2 regions of the Kitasatospora sp. NPDC002543 genome follow, and region 1 is predicted to be linked to the other one. Evidence: riboswitches for the same ligand, from Rfam matches in the RefSeq annotation. Region 1 holds a riboswitch; the other holds the start of a gene.
What was found. Region 1 has a riboswitch for glycine ahead of gcvP (aminomethyl-transferring glycine dehydrogenase). Riboswitches for the same ligand answer to the same signal wherever they lie in the genome.
Positions count from the first base shown of each region.

Region 2: it holds a riboswitch for glycine, as region 1 does, so the genes downstream of both, gcvT (glycine cleavage system aminomethyltransferase GcvT) here and gcvP (aminomethyl-transferring glycine dehydrogenase) in region 1, are expected to answer to the same signal.

Region 1 covers NZ_JBSFWR010000016.1:12,388-18,166, reverse strand. The annotation lists gene gcvP (aminomethyl-transferring glycine dehydrogenase) at 1-2,571, opposite strand, end outside; glycine riboswitch at 2,675-2,807, opposite strand; glycine riboswitch at 2,809-2,912, opposite strand; gene ACWD4P_RS09910 (PRC and DUF2382 domain-containing protein) at 3,135-4,322, shown strand; gene ACWD4P_RS09905 (MFS transporter) at 4,505-5,779, shown strand, end outside.
Region 2 covers NZ_JBSFWR010000006.1:137,723-143,501, reverse strand. The annotation lists gene ACWD4P_RS05000 (ABC transporter permease) at 1-819, opposite strand, end outside; gene ACWD4P_RS04995 (enhanced serine sensitivity protein SseB C-terminal domain-containing protein) at 1,265-2,188, opposite strand; gene ACWD4P_RS04990 (enhanced serine sensitivity protein SseB C-terminal domain-containing protein) at 2,305-3,108, opposite strand; glycine riboswitch at 3,318-3,419, shown strand; gene gcvT (glycine cleavage system aminomethyltransferase GcvT) at 3,649-4,770, shown strand; gene gcvH (glycine cleavage system protein GcvH) at 4,883-5,257, shown strand; gene glyA (serine hydroxymethyltransferase) at 5,343-5,779, shown strand, end outside.

The DNA.
Region 1 (5,779 bases):
CACCGGGAAGGACATCGTCGGCGCGTGGAAGCCGTAGTCGATCAGTCGCTTGGCGATGTCGTCCACCGTCACGCCCGTCTCCTTGGTCAGCGGACGCAGGTCGATGATGCACTCGTGCGCGACCAGGCCGCCCGGGCCGGTGTAGAGCACCGGGAAGTGCGGCGCCAGGCGCTTGGCGATGTAGTTGGCGTTCAGCACGGCGACCTGGGTCGCGTGCTTGAGGCCCTCGCCGCCCATCAGCCGGACGTACGCCCAGGAGATCGGCAGGATGGCCGCCGAGCCCCACGGCGCGGCCGAGATCGGGCCGACGCCGGTGGCCGGGCCGGCCTCCGACTGCAGCGGGTGGTTCGGCAGGTACGGCGCCAGGTGGGCGCGCACCGCCACCGGGCCGACGCCCGGGCCGCCGCCGCCGTGCGGGATGCAGAAGGTCTTGTGCAGGTTCAGGTGCGAGACGTCCGCGCCGAACTTGCCCGGCTTGGCGAGGCCGACCAGGGCGTTCAGGTTGGCGCCGTCCACGTAGACCTGGCCGCCGGCCTCGTGCACCAGGGCGCAGATGTCGGTGATCTGGGTCTCGTACACGCCGTGGGTGGACGGGTAGGTGACCATCAGCACGGCGAGGTTGTCGCGGTGCTGCTCGATCTTGGCCTTCAGGTCCTCGACGTCCACGTCACCGTCGACCAGGGTCTTCACCACGACCACGCGCATGCCGGCCATCACGGCGGAGGCCGCGTTGGTGCCGTGCGCCGAGGACGGGATCAGGCAGACGTCGCGCTGGGTGTCACCGTTGGCGTGGTGGTAGGCGCGCACGGCCAGCAGGCCGGCCAGCTCGCCCTGCGAGCCCGCGTTCGGCTGGATCGACACGGCGTCGTAGCCGGTCACCTCGACGAGCTGCTGCTCCAGCTGGCGGATCAGGGTCAGGTAGCCCTGGGCCTGGTCGATCGGCGCGAAGGGGTGCAGCTGGCCGAACTCGGGCCAGGTCACCGCCTCCATCTCGGTGGTCGCGTTGAGCTTCATGGTGCAGGAGCCCAGCGGGATCATGCCGCGGTCCAGCGCGTAGTCCCGGTCCGACAGGCGGCGCAGGTAGCGCAGCATGGCGGTCTCGGAGCGGTGGCTGTGGAAGACCGGGTGGGTCAGGTACTCGTCCTCGCGCAGCAGCGCGGCGGGCAGCGTCTCGGCGGCCTCGGCGACCTCGACGGCGGGGACGCCGAACGCGGCCCACACACCGGCCAGGTGCTCGCGGGTGGTGGTCTCGTCGGTGGAGACGGAGATCCGGTCGGCGCCGTCCTGGTGGACGTTGATGCCGTTGGCGCGGGCGGCGGCGGCGATCTCGGCGGCGCGGCCCGGGACGACGGCGGTGACGGTGTCGAAGAACTCGCCGTGCAGCAGCTCGACGCCGCCGGCCCGCAGGCCCTCGGCGAGGGCGGCGGCGTAGCGGTGGGTGCGGCGGGCGATGTCGGCCAGGCCGTCCGGACCGTGGTACACGGCGTACATCGAGGCCATGACGGCGAGCAGCACCTGCGCGGTGCAGATGTTGCTGGTGGCCTTCTCGCGGCGGATGTGCTGCTCGCGGGTCTGCAGCGCCAGGCGGTAGGCGCGGTTGCCGTCGACGTCGACGGAGACGCCGACCAGGCGGCCGGGCAGCGAGCGGGCGTACTCGGCGCGCACCGACAGGTAGCCGGCGTGCGGGCCGCCGAAGCCCATCGGCACGCCGAAGCGCTGCGAGGTGCCGCAGGCGATGTCGGCGCCCAGCGAGCCCGGGGACTTGAGCAGGGTCAGCGCGAGCAGGTCGGCGGCGACGGCGACGATCGCGCCCAGGCCGTGCGCCTGCTCGATCACCGGGGCGAGGTCGCGGACCACGCCGGTGGCGCCCGGGTACTGGAGCAGCACGCCGAAGACGCCGCGCTCGGCGATCTCGGCCGGGATGCCCTCGGAGAGGTCGGCGACGACGACCTCGACACCGGTCGGCACGGCGCGGGTGTTGATCACCGCGACGGTCTGCGGCAGGGTCTCGGCGTCGACCAGGAAGACGCCGCCCTTGACCTTGGTGACGCGGCGGGCGAGGGCCATCGCCTCGGCGGCCGCGGTGCCCTCGTCCAGCAGCGAGGAGCCGGAGGTCGGCAGGCCGGTCAGGTCGGAGACCAGGGTCTGGAAGTTGAGCAGCGCCTCCAGGCGGCCCTGCGAGATCTCCGGCTGGTACGGGGTGTAGGCGGTGTACCAGGCCGGGTTCTCCATGACGTTGCGCAGGATCACCGGCGGGGTGAAGGTGCCGTAGTAGCCCAGGCCGATCATCGGCTGGAGCACCTGGTTGCGGCCGGCCAGCTCGCGCAGCTCGGCGAGGACCTGGGCCTCGGTCCGGCCGGCGGGCAGGTCCAGGGCGGTGATGGAACGGATCGCCTCGGGCACCGCGGTGGCGGCGAGCTCGTCCAGCGAGCCGTAGCCGACGGACGCCAGCATCTTCTCCTGGGCGGCGGCGTCGGGGCCGATGTGGCGGTTCTCGAAGGGGCTGGCCAGCTCAAGCTCGGTGAGGGTCGAGGCGCCGGTGGGGCGTCCCGCGTTCGGCTGGGCGTTCATGGTGGTCGAGGCCTCCTGGTCACGGACCGGCGGGGGTACGCACGCCGGCCGGCCTCGCCGCTGCGAGCAGCGGACAAGCCTGGGCGGGCGGACCCGACAGGCCTCCCCCTCTGTCATCGGGACCTGAGAGCTTCACCCGCACGGGGCGCTGTGGGCGCTCCGCCGGCTTGCACCGTCGGTGAGGGTGGTGATCGCCGGCTTCCGTGCCGACGCTCCTGCCCTGCTTTCCAGAGTGACCTACCCCACACGGTACGGATGCCTGAGAGATTCCGGGGAGGAGTTGCTCCTTCGGCGCTCCGACCAGCGGCTTTCGTGATCGGAGACTCTCCCGAGCGGGCTCTGCGGTCGCCGCCCAGGGTACCAGCGGGAGGCCCCCCGATCACGGCTGCGTCAGGTCGTTCGAGGTCTACGCGCGTCCCCCGGAGGGCGCAGCTCGCACCCCGTACGGCGCACCCTGGTCGCGCCTGTCCGATTAGTGGCTTTTGGTATGAAATTGTGGACGGAAGGGCGCTCCGACCGCCCTCCTGCAGGAGTTCCGCAGGCTCAGTGCACGGGAGGAAAGAGTGCAGACCGAAATCGACCCCCGGGACCTCATCGGTCACAAGGCCGTCGACCGCAACGGAGACAAGATCGGCACGGTCGACGAGGTCTACCTGGACGACGCCACCGGGCGCCCCGAGTGGGCGGCGGTCCGGACCGGCATCTTCGGCCGGGACGCCTTCGTCCCGCTGACCACGAGCGAGTTCTCCGGCGACGAGCTCCGGGTGCCGTACGACAAGTCACTGGTGAAGGAGTCACCGGACTTCGGCGTCGGCCAGCACCTCTCCCCCGCCCAGGAACTCCAGCTGTACCGCTACTACGGGCTCGACACCCCGATGGACAGCCGCCCGAACGGCGAGAACGGGAGCCGGCCCAAGCAGCCCGACCTCGACTTCGGCACCACGGCGGCGGCCGCCGCCGCGACCGGCGCGGCGGCCCCGGCGAAGTCGCTCACCTTCCACACCCCGGAGCGCTCCCCCGAGCCCGCCCCGGCCCGGACGCCCGCCACGGCAGCGCCCGCCGCCGCCGTGGCGGGCGCCGACACCACCAGGACCGCCCCGGAGCCCGAGGTCCGGACCCTCTCCGCCCCCGCCGCCACCGCACCCCCGGCGGCCGCGCCCGCCTCGGCCGACTCCTCCGCGCTCACCACCCACGCGCCCGCCGCCGAACCGAAGGCGCAGTCGCAGCCCGCCCCCATCCCGACGGCGGCCACCACGACAGCCGCGAGCGCCGGCGCCGCACCGGCCGCCCCCAACAGCCCGGTCGAAATCACCTGCCGCGAGGAGCGGCTGGAGATCACCACCGAGTGGCACACCCTCGGCACCGCGAAGCTGCGCAAGTACGTGACGACCGAACAGGTCGAGCGCCGCGTGCCGGTGATCCGCGAGCGCGTCCGGGTCGAGCGCACGCCGGTCAGCGAGGCCGAGCGCGCCGCGCTCACCGAGAAGGACATCGCCGAGGCCGTCGAGGAGGTCACCCTCCGTGAGGAGCGCGCGGTGACCCGCAAGTACCTGGCCCCCGTCGAGCGGGTGCGTCTGGTCGTCGAGCGGTACACGACCGAGGAGGTGATCCGGGAGGAGATCCGCCGGGAGCACGTCGAGGTCCACGACACCACCGGCACCCAGAACCCGGCCCCCCTGGCGTCCGCCGCCTCGCCGTCCACCTCGTCCCCCGAGACGCCCCGCCCGGCCGCACTGCGGCCGCTCGCCTGACAGCACCCCCGGCACGAGGGCCCCGGACAGCCGTCCGGGGCCCTCGTCGCACGCCCGGGCGCCGCTTGTCGCGTACCCGACCCTTCGTCTTTGCCAAAGCTTAACCACTCGATATTTGACACTCTGAAGTATCCCCTGCAAAGTTACTTCAGTTCATTCACTATGTACGAGAGGAAGCAACCGTGAGTGAGGCACCACAGCCCACCACCGCGGCCGAGAAGCAGAGCAGCGCCCGGGTCCTGCCGGCCCTCATCCTGGCGATGCTGTCGTTCAGCGTGGTGCAGACCGCGGTCGTCCCGATCCTGCCCTCGCTGGCCAGGGAACTGAACGTCTCCGCCTCCAGCATCACCTGGCTGATGACCGCCAACCTGCTCTCCGCGGCCGTGCTGACTCCTCTCCTGGGCCGCTTCGGCGACCTCCGGGGCCGCAAGCCGATGCTGCTGATCTCGCTGGCCGGCCTGGTCGCCGGTTCGGCGCTGGCGGTCAGCACCCACTCCTTCACCTGGCTGGTCGTCGCCCGGGTCCTCCAGGGCGCCGGCGGTGGCGTCCTGCCGCTGGCGATCAGCATCGTCCGCGACGAGCTGCCCAAGCAGAAGGTGACCGGCGGCGTCGCCGCCATCAGCGCCTCGATGGGCGTCGGCTCCGGCCTCGGCCTGGTCGCCACCGGCCTCCTGCTGGAGCACTGGAACTACAAGTCCATCTTCTGGATGGGCCTGGTCTTCGGCCTGATCGCGGTCGCCCTGGTCGCCTTCCGCGTCCCCACCGACCCGGTCACCGACAAGGAGGGCGGCGCCGACCCGCTGGGCGCCATCGCCCTCGCCGGCTGGCTCTCCGCGCTGCTGGTCGCGGTCAGCCAGGGCAACCACTGGGGCTGGACCTCCAACAAGACGCTCGGCCTGTTCGCCGTCGCCGCCGTGGTCGCCCTGGTCTGGGGGATCATCGAGACCAAGGTCGCGCACCCGCTCGTGGACATGAAGATGATGGCCCGTCCGGCCGTCGCCTTCACCAACGTGGCCGGCCTGCTCATCGGCTTCGGCATGTACGGCTCCTTCATGGTCATCAGCAACTTCGCCCAGACCCCGGAGAAGCTGACCCACTACGGCTTCACCGCCACCGTGCTGCACGCCGGCATCATGCTGCTGCCGTCCGCCATCGGCTCGATGGTCGCCGCCCCGGTCGGCGCCCTGTTGATCGCCCGTCGCGGCCCGCGCCTGCCGCTGGTCCTCGGTGGCGTCCTCGGCGCCGTCGCGATGGCCTACCTGGCCGTCCGCCACGGGCACGAGGCCGACATCTACACCGCCTCGGCGATCTTCGGTCTCGGCGTCGGCCTCGCCTTCGCCGCGATGCCCGCCTACATCAACGGCGCCGTCCCGGCCGAGCAGAGCGGCATCGCCAACGGCATGAACTCCGTGCTGCGCACGGTGGGCGGCGCGATCGGCACCGCCGTGATGGCCGCC
Region 2 (5,779 bases), on a different contig from region 1:
GCCGACGCCGAGGAAGCTCAGCCCCGCCTCGAAGAGGATGTTGGTCGGGATCAGCAGCGTCGAGTAGACCAGGATCGGACCGACCAGGTTGGGCAGCAGTTCCTTGAACAGGATGAACGGACCGCGGGCACCCAGGCTGCGGGCGGCGTGGACGAACTCCCGCTCGCGCAGCGAGAGGGTCTGGCCGCGCACGATCCGGCCCATGTAGGGCCAGTTGAAGAAGCCGATCACGAAGATCAGCACCAGCATGTGCAGCGGCAGGCCGTGCAGGCCGAACGCCCCGCCCTGCAGCGAGGTCGAGATCGCGATGGCGAAGAGCAGCAGCGGGAACGCCAGGAAGACGTCCATCACCCGGCTGATCAGGGTGTCCACCCAGCCGCCGTAGTAGCCGGCCATGATGCCGAGCACGGTGCCGATGGTGTTGGACAGCAGGGTCGCGCCGAAGGCGACCAGCAGGGAGACCCAGGAGCCCTCGATGACGCGGGTGAGCAGGTCACGGCCCTGGAGCGGGTCGATGCCGAGCGGGTGGTCCCAGCTCATGCCGCCCCAGTCGCCGAACGGCAGGCCACCGAGGTCGGCGTCCAGGAGGTCCTGGTGGAGGGCGTCCGGGTCGAGCCCGAACATCGACTCGATCGGCTTGGCCAGCACGGCGAGCAGGATCAGCAGGATCACCACGATGCCGCCGGCGACGGCGGCCTTGTCCCGCTTGAAGCGGGTCCAGGCGATCTGGCCGAGGGAGCGGCCCTCGATCTTCTTGGCCGGGCTGGCGGCGGCGGGTGCCTCCGGTTCGTTCCCGGCGGTGGTCACGGATGCGGTCATGGTCAGTTGGTCCCCTCGCCGACGGTGGCCGGCCCACGGGTGCCGGTCGCCGGCTTCGGCGGTGCGGCTGCGGACGTGCGGAAGTGCTTAGGAGGAGCGGGTGTTGACGGCAGTGCGTCGTGCACAGGCACTGCCACCACGCGGGATGGGCGTCGCGTGGACGGGCTGTCGGCGTACGCGCTCACCTTTGTGGGGTTCCAGCACGCGCGGTGCGTTGCGCAGAACTCTCTGCCATCCGAACTGGCTTGCGCCAGCCCTGCCAACCGACAGATGCCCAACTGTGATCTGTGTGCATGCACCTCCCCGATCTCTGGCATATACCTCTTCACATGGCTGTAACTGCCATGTCAAGATGACCGGGTCGCACTTCAGGAAATTCGTCCGGAAAGCATCGAAGCCGACTTGATGGACAATCAAGTCGGCTTCGGGGAATGAGTTTTGGCAATCAGCGCCCGGGGTAGCCGGGCCAGGGCCGCTGCGGTTGCTGCTGCCAGCCCTGCGCCGGCGGCTGGGTTCCGTACGCGTAGCCCGGCATCGACTGGCCGGGGTAGGGCGGCGGGGGCACCGGCGGGTAGGGGCCCGTCGGCGGTCGGCCCGCCTCCCGGTCGAAGAACGGCCGGGCGTTGGCGCGCATCCACAGCGCCACCGGGTCGTACTCGTCCGACATCGCCACCGTGGACACCGCGAGCCCCTCCGGGGCCACCGCGATCGCGCGCTGCATCAGCGCCCGCACCGCCTCCACGGCCGGCGGCGAACTCTCGTACAGGTCAAGGCCGATGGCCAGGTACGGCTCGCCCACCGCGGGCTGCACCCAGGCCCGGCGCAGCGCCCGTACCGCGCGCACCTCGACGGCCTGCCGCTCCAGCAGCGCGAAGAACGGCTGGGCGTTCAACTGCGGCTCGCTCAGCTTCAACGGGCCCGCCGGCAGCCGGTCCAGGCCGGCAGCGATCCGCCGCAGGTCGGCCCAGGGCACCCCGACGCCTCCGCCGGGCGCGTGCGGATTGAGCCACAGGCCCCAGCGGGTGCGGTACAGCGAGGCCGCGATCTCCCGGCCGGAGATGACCTCGTGGGCCCGGGCCCAGCCGGAGGAGGTCAGCTGTTCGGACGAGGTGACGGCGGGCGCGTAGCCGTGGCCGCTGATCTCCATGTTCCCGTACTGCGCGTCCGGGCTGCCCGGGGTGCCGTGCCACAGCAGCATCCAGACCTGGCCGTCCGCCAGCGCGTGCAGCAGCCGCTCGTACGCGTCGTAGCGCTCCGGCGCGACATCGCGCAGGGCGCGCTCCAACGCGCCGGGATCAGCTCCCGGGCGCCCGGCCGGTGCCTGGCCCCAGGCCCCCGGCACACCGCCCGCTCCCGTTCCCGCACTCATGCGCCCACCTCGCCGCGCCTCTTTCCCTCAACCCGCCGGCCCGTCGGCCGTCTGCACGCACCCTATGGCGCGGCACCGGCCACCGCCACGGCGACGTGCCTTTGATCCGGACCCGCTCAGGCCCGCGTATAGAACGGCAGTACCCGGGTGAGCAGCCACTCGACCACCGGGTCGTCGGCGAGGTCGAGCAGTACGAGGTGGACGCCGCCGGGCAGCGGCGCGGTTCCCAGCGCTCGGCCGAGCGCGTCGTTCACCGCGGCCGGGTCGGCCGGGGCCGCCGGGTCCAACTGGACGCCCACGAACATCACGGTCGGCTCGCCCTCGATGCTGGCCAGCGCCCTGCGCGCGGTCAGCACCCCGGGCAGTGCCGACAGTTCGCCCCGGCAGGCGGCCAGGAAGTGCTCCGGGTCCTCGCCCGGCACCGGCTCGCGCAGCGCCACCCGCCCGCCGGTCGGTGCCGAGGCGTCCCCGGCCGACTCCCAGCGGTCCTCGCGCGGACCGCGGCGCAGCTCGGCGACGCCCTGCGGCGGCACCGGGATGCCCACCGCCGCGTCCGGGTTCACCGCGATGCCCACGCCCAGCGGCAGTCCGCGGGCGAACTCCCACACCGGGGCGATCGCGAAGGCCATCCCCGGCGCCTGCTGGAGGAACACCTCCTGGGAGGAGAACACCGGCACGTACGGGTCCCCGCCCAGCTCGACGGTCGGCAGGTCCAGCGCCTGCCCCTGCGGGTCGGCCCCGGCCGGCAGCGGCACCCAGACCTGACTGCGGGCCAGCACCTCGATCACCCGTGCCGTCGCGCCCGGATCGCCCAGGGCCGCGGTCAGCACCTGCTCCAGCTCGTTGGCCGGCCACGAGCCGCCCGCCGGCGCCTCGTCCGCTCCGCCCCACCCCTGCTGCTGCTCCACCGGGTACCCCATGCGCCGCCGATTCCGCCCTCTGCCGGTCGGCCGCCCTCTGCTGCGCCGACGCGCAGCAGTCTAGAGGCGAGGGGGGTGTGGGGTCAGGACTCGTGTTCGGGTCCGGCCGATGTGACCGGGTCCCCTCTCCCCTCCCGCTCCGGGACGTGCCATGATGTGCCCGTCCGACGGCATGCGCCGCGGGCCCCACCAACTCCATACCGGCCGCTCGAACCCGCGCGGGAGAGCCCGGAGTGCCGTTCAGGCACAGCCGGCGCCGAAGGAGCAAGTCCTCCCCGGAATCTCTCAGGCACCCCTACCGCACGGGTTAGGCACATCTGGAAAGCGGCGCCCGGCCCTGTCGTGCGCCCACCCACGGTGCAAGCCGCCATGCTGTCCCCCAAGCTGGAAACGGCTGCGGGCGGCGGGCGGTGAAGCTCTCAGGTTCGACGACAGATGGGGAGACCCACGCCGCCGCATGCCCGCGCGCAGGGTCGGCCCCGTTTCGGGTCCGGTCCGGCGCGTGCACCCCTGAGTGCCCCGACCGAGGAGTTCCTGGCCATGTCGTCCCTCCGCCTGACCGCGCTCGACGCGCTGCACCGCGCCCTCGGCGCGACCATGACCGACTTCGCCGGCTGGGACATGCCGCTGCGCTACGGCAGCGAGCGCGAGGAGCACCTCGCCGTCCGCACCAAGGCCGGCCTGTTCGACCTCTCCCACATGGGCGAGATCACCGTCACCGGCCCGCAGGCCGGCGAGATGCTGGACCACGCGCTGGTCGGCTTCGTCTCCGCGCTGGGCGAGCTGCGCGCCCGCTACACCATGATCTGTGCCGAGGACGGCGGCATCCTGGACGACCTGATCGTCTACCGCCTGCGCGAGGACGCCTTCCTGGTCGTCGCCAACGCCTCCAACGCCCAGCTGGTCCTCGACGAGCTGATCGCCCGTGCCAAGGGCTTCGACGCCGTCGTCACCGACGACCGCGACACCTACGCGCTGATCGCCGTCCAGGGCCCGGAGGCCACCGGCATCCTGGCCGGGACCACCGACGCCGACCTGCCCGGGCTGAAGTACTACGCGATCCTCCCGGCCAAGGTGGCCGGCCGCGACGTGCTGCTCGCCCGCACCGGCTACACCGGCGAGGACGGCTTCGAGATCTTCTGCCACCCGGTCGACGCCGAGCCGGTCTGGCAGGCGCTGACCGCCGCCGGCGAGGGCCGGGGCCTGATCCCCTGCGGCCTGTCCTGCCGCGACACGCTGCGCCTGGAGGCCGGCATGCCGCTGTACGGGCACGAGCTGTCCACCGACCTGACCCCGTTCGACGCGGGCCTGGGCCGGGTCGTGCGCTTCGACAAGACCACCAACGAGGGCGCCTTCGTCGGCCGCAAGGCGCTGGAGCAGGCCGCCGCCGCGGCCGAGACCAACCCGCCGAAGAAGCTGGTCGGCCTGGTCTCCGACGGCAAGCGGGTGCCGCGCGCCGAGTACACCGTGGTCTCCACCGAGGGCGAGCCGATCGGCCGGATCACCTCCGGCGCGCCGTCCCCGACCCTGGGCCGGCCGATCGCGATGGCCTACGTCGACGCCGCCCACGCGGAGCCCGGCACCACCGTCGCGGTGGACGTCCGCGGCAAGCACGAGCCCGTCCAGGTCGTGGCGCTGCCGTTCTACAAGCGCGCCCGCTGAGCCCACGCCCCGAGCCTCCGCAGGGCCCCGGTTTTCCCATACACGCACGTCGCAGCCGTCCGCGCGGCGGCCCGCTTCGTCGTACCCGCTTCCCATCCTGGAGAATGACGCCATGAGCAACCCCCAGCACCTGCAGTACACCAAGGAGCACGAGTGGCTGACGGCCGCCGAGGACGGTGTCTCCACGATCGGCATCACCGAGCACGCCGCCACCGCGCTCGGTGACATCGTCTACGTGCAGCTGCCCGCGGTCGGCGACACCGTGACCGCCGGGGAGACCTGTGGCGAGCTGGAGTCCACCAAGTCGGTCAGCGACCTGTTCTCCCCCGTGACCGGCGAGGTCGTCGAGATCAACCAGGACGTCGTCGACGACCCGGCGTCCGTGAACGCGGACCCGTTCGGGAACGCCTGGCTGATCAAGGTGCGCGTCGAGGCCACCGACACCCTGCTCAGCGCGGACGAGTACACCGCCTTCATCGGCGGCTGAGACACCTGACCGGGGCGGCCTCCGCGCGGCGGCCGCCCCGCCCCAGCCGCGGCCCCCTTTCCACCTCCACCGGGAAGACCACACCATGACGGTTCTCAACCAGTCCCTGCACGCCCTCGACCCGGAGATCGCCGCCGCGGTCGACGCCGAGCTGCACCGCCAGCAGACCACCCTGGAGATGATCGCCTCCGAGAACTTCGCCCCGGTGGCGGTCATGGAGGCCCAGGGCTCGGTGCTCACCAACAAGTACGCGGAGGGCTACCCCGGCCGCCGCTACTACGGCGGCTGCGAGCACGTCGACGTGGTCGAGCAGATCGCGATCGACCGCATCAAGGCCCTGTTCGGCGCCGAGCACGCCAACGTCCAGCCGCACTCGGGCGCGCAGGCCAACGCCGCCGCGATGTTCGCGCTGATCCAGCCGGGCGACACCATCCTGGGCCTGAGCCTGGCCCACGGCGGTCACCTGACCCACGGCATGAAGATCAACTTCTCCGGCAAGCTCTACAACGTGGCCGCGTACCA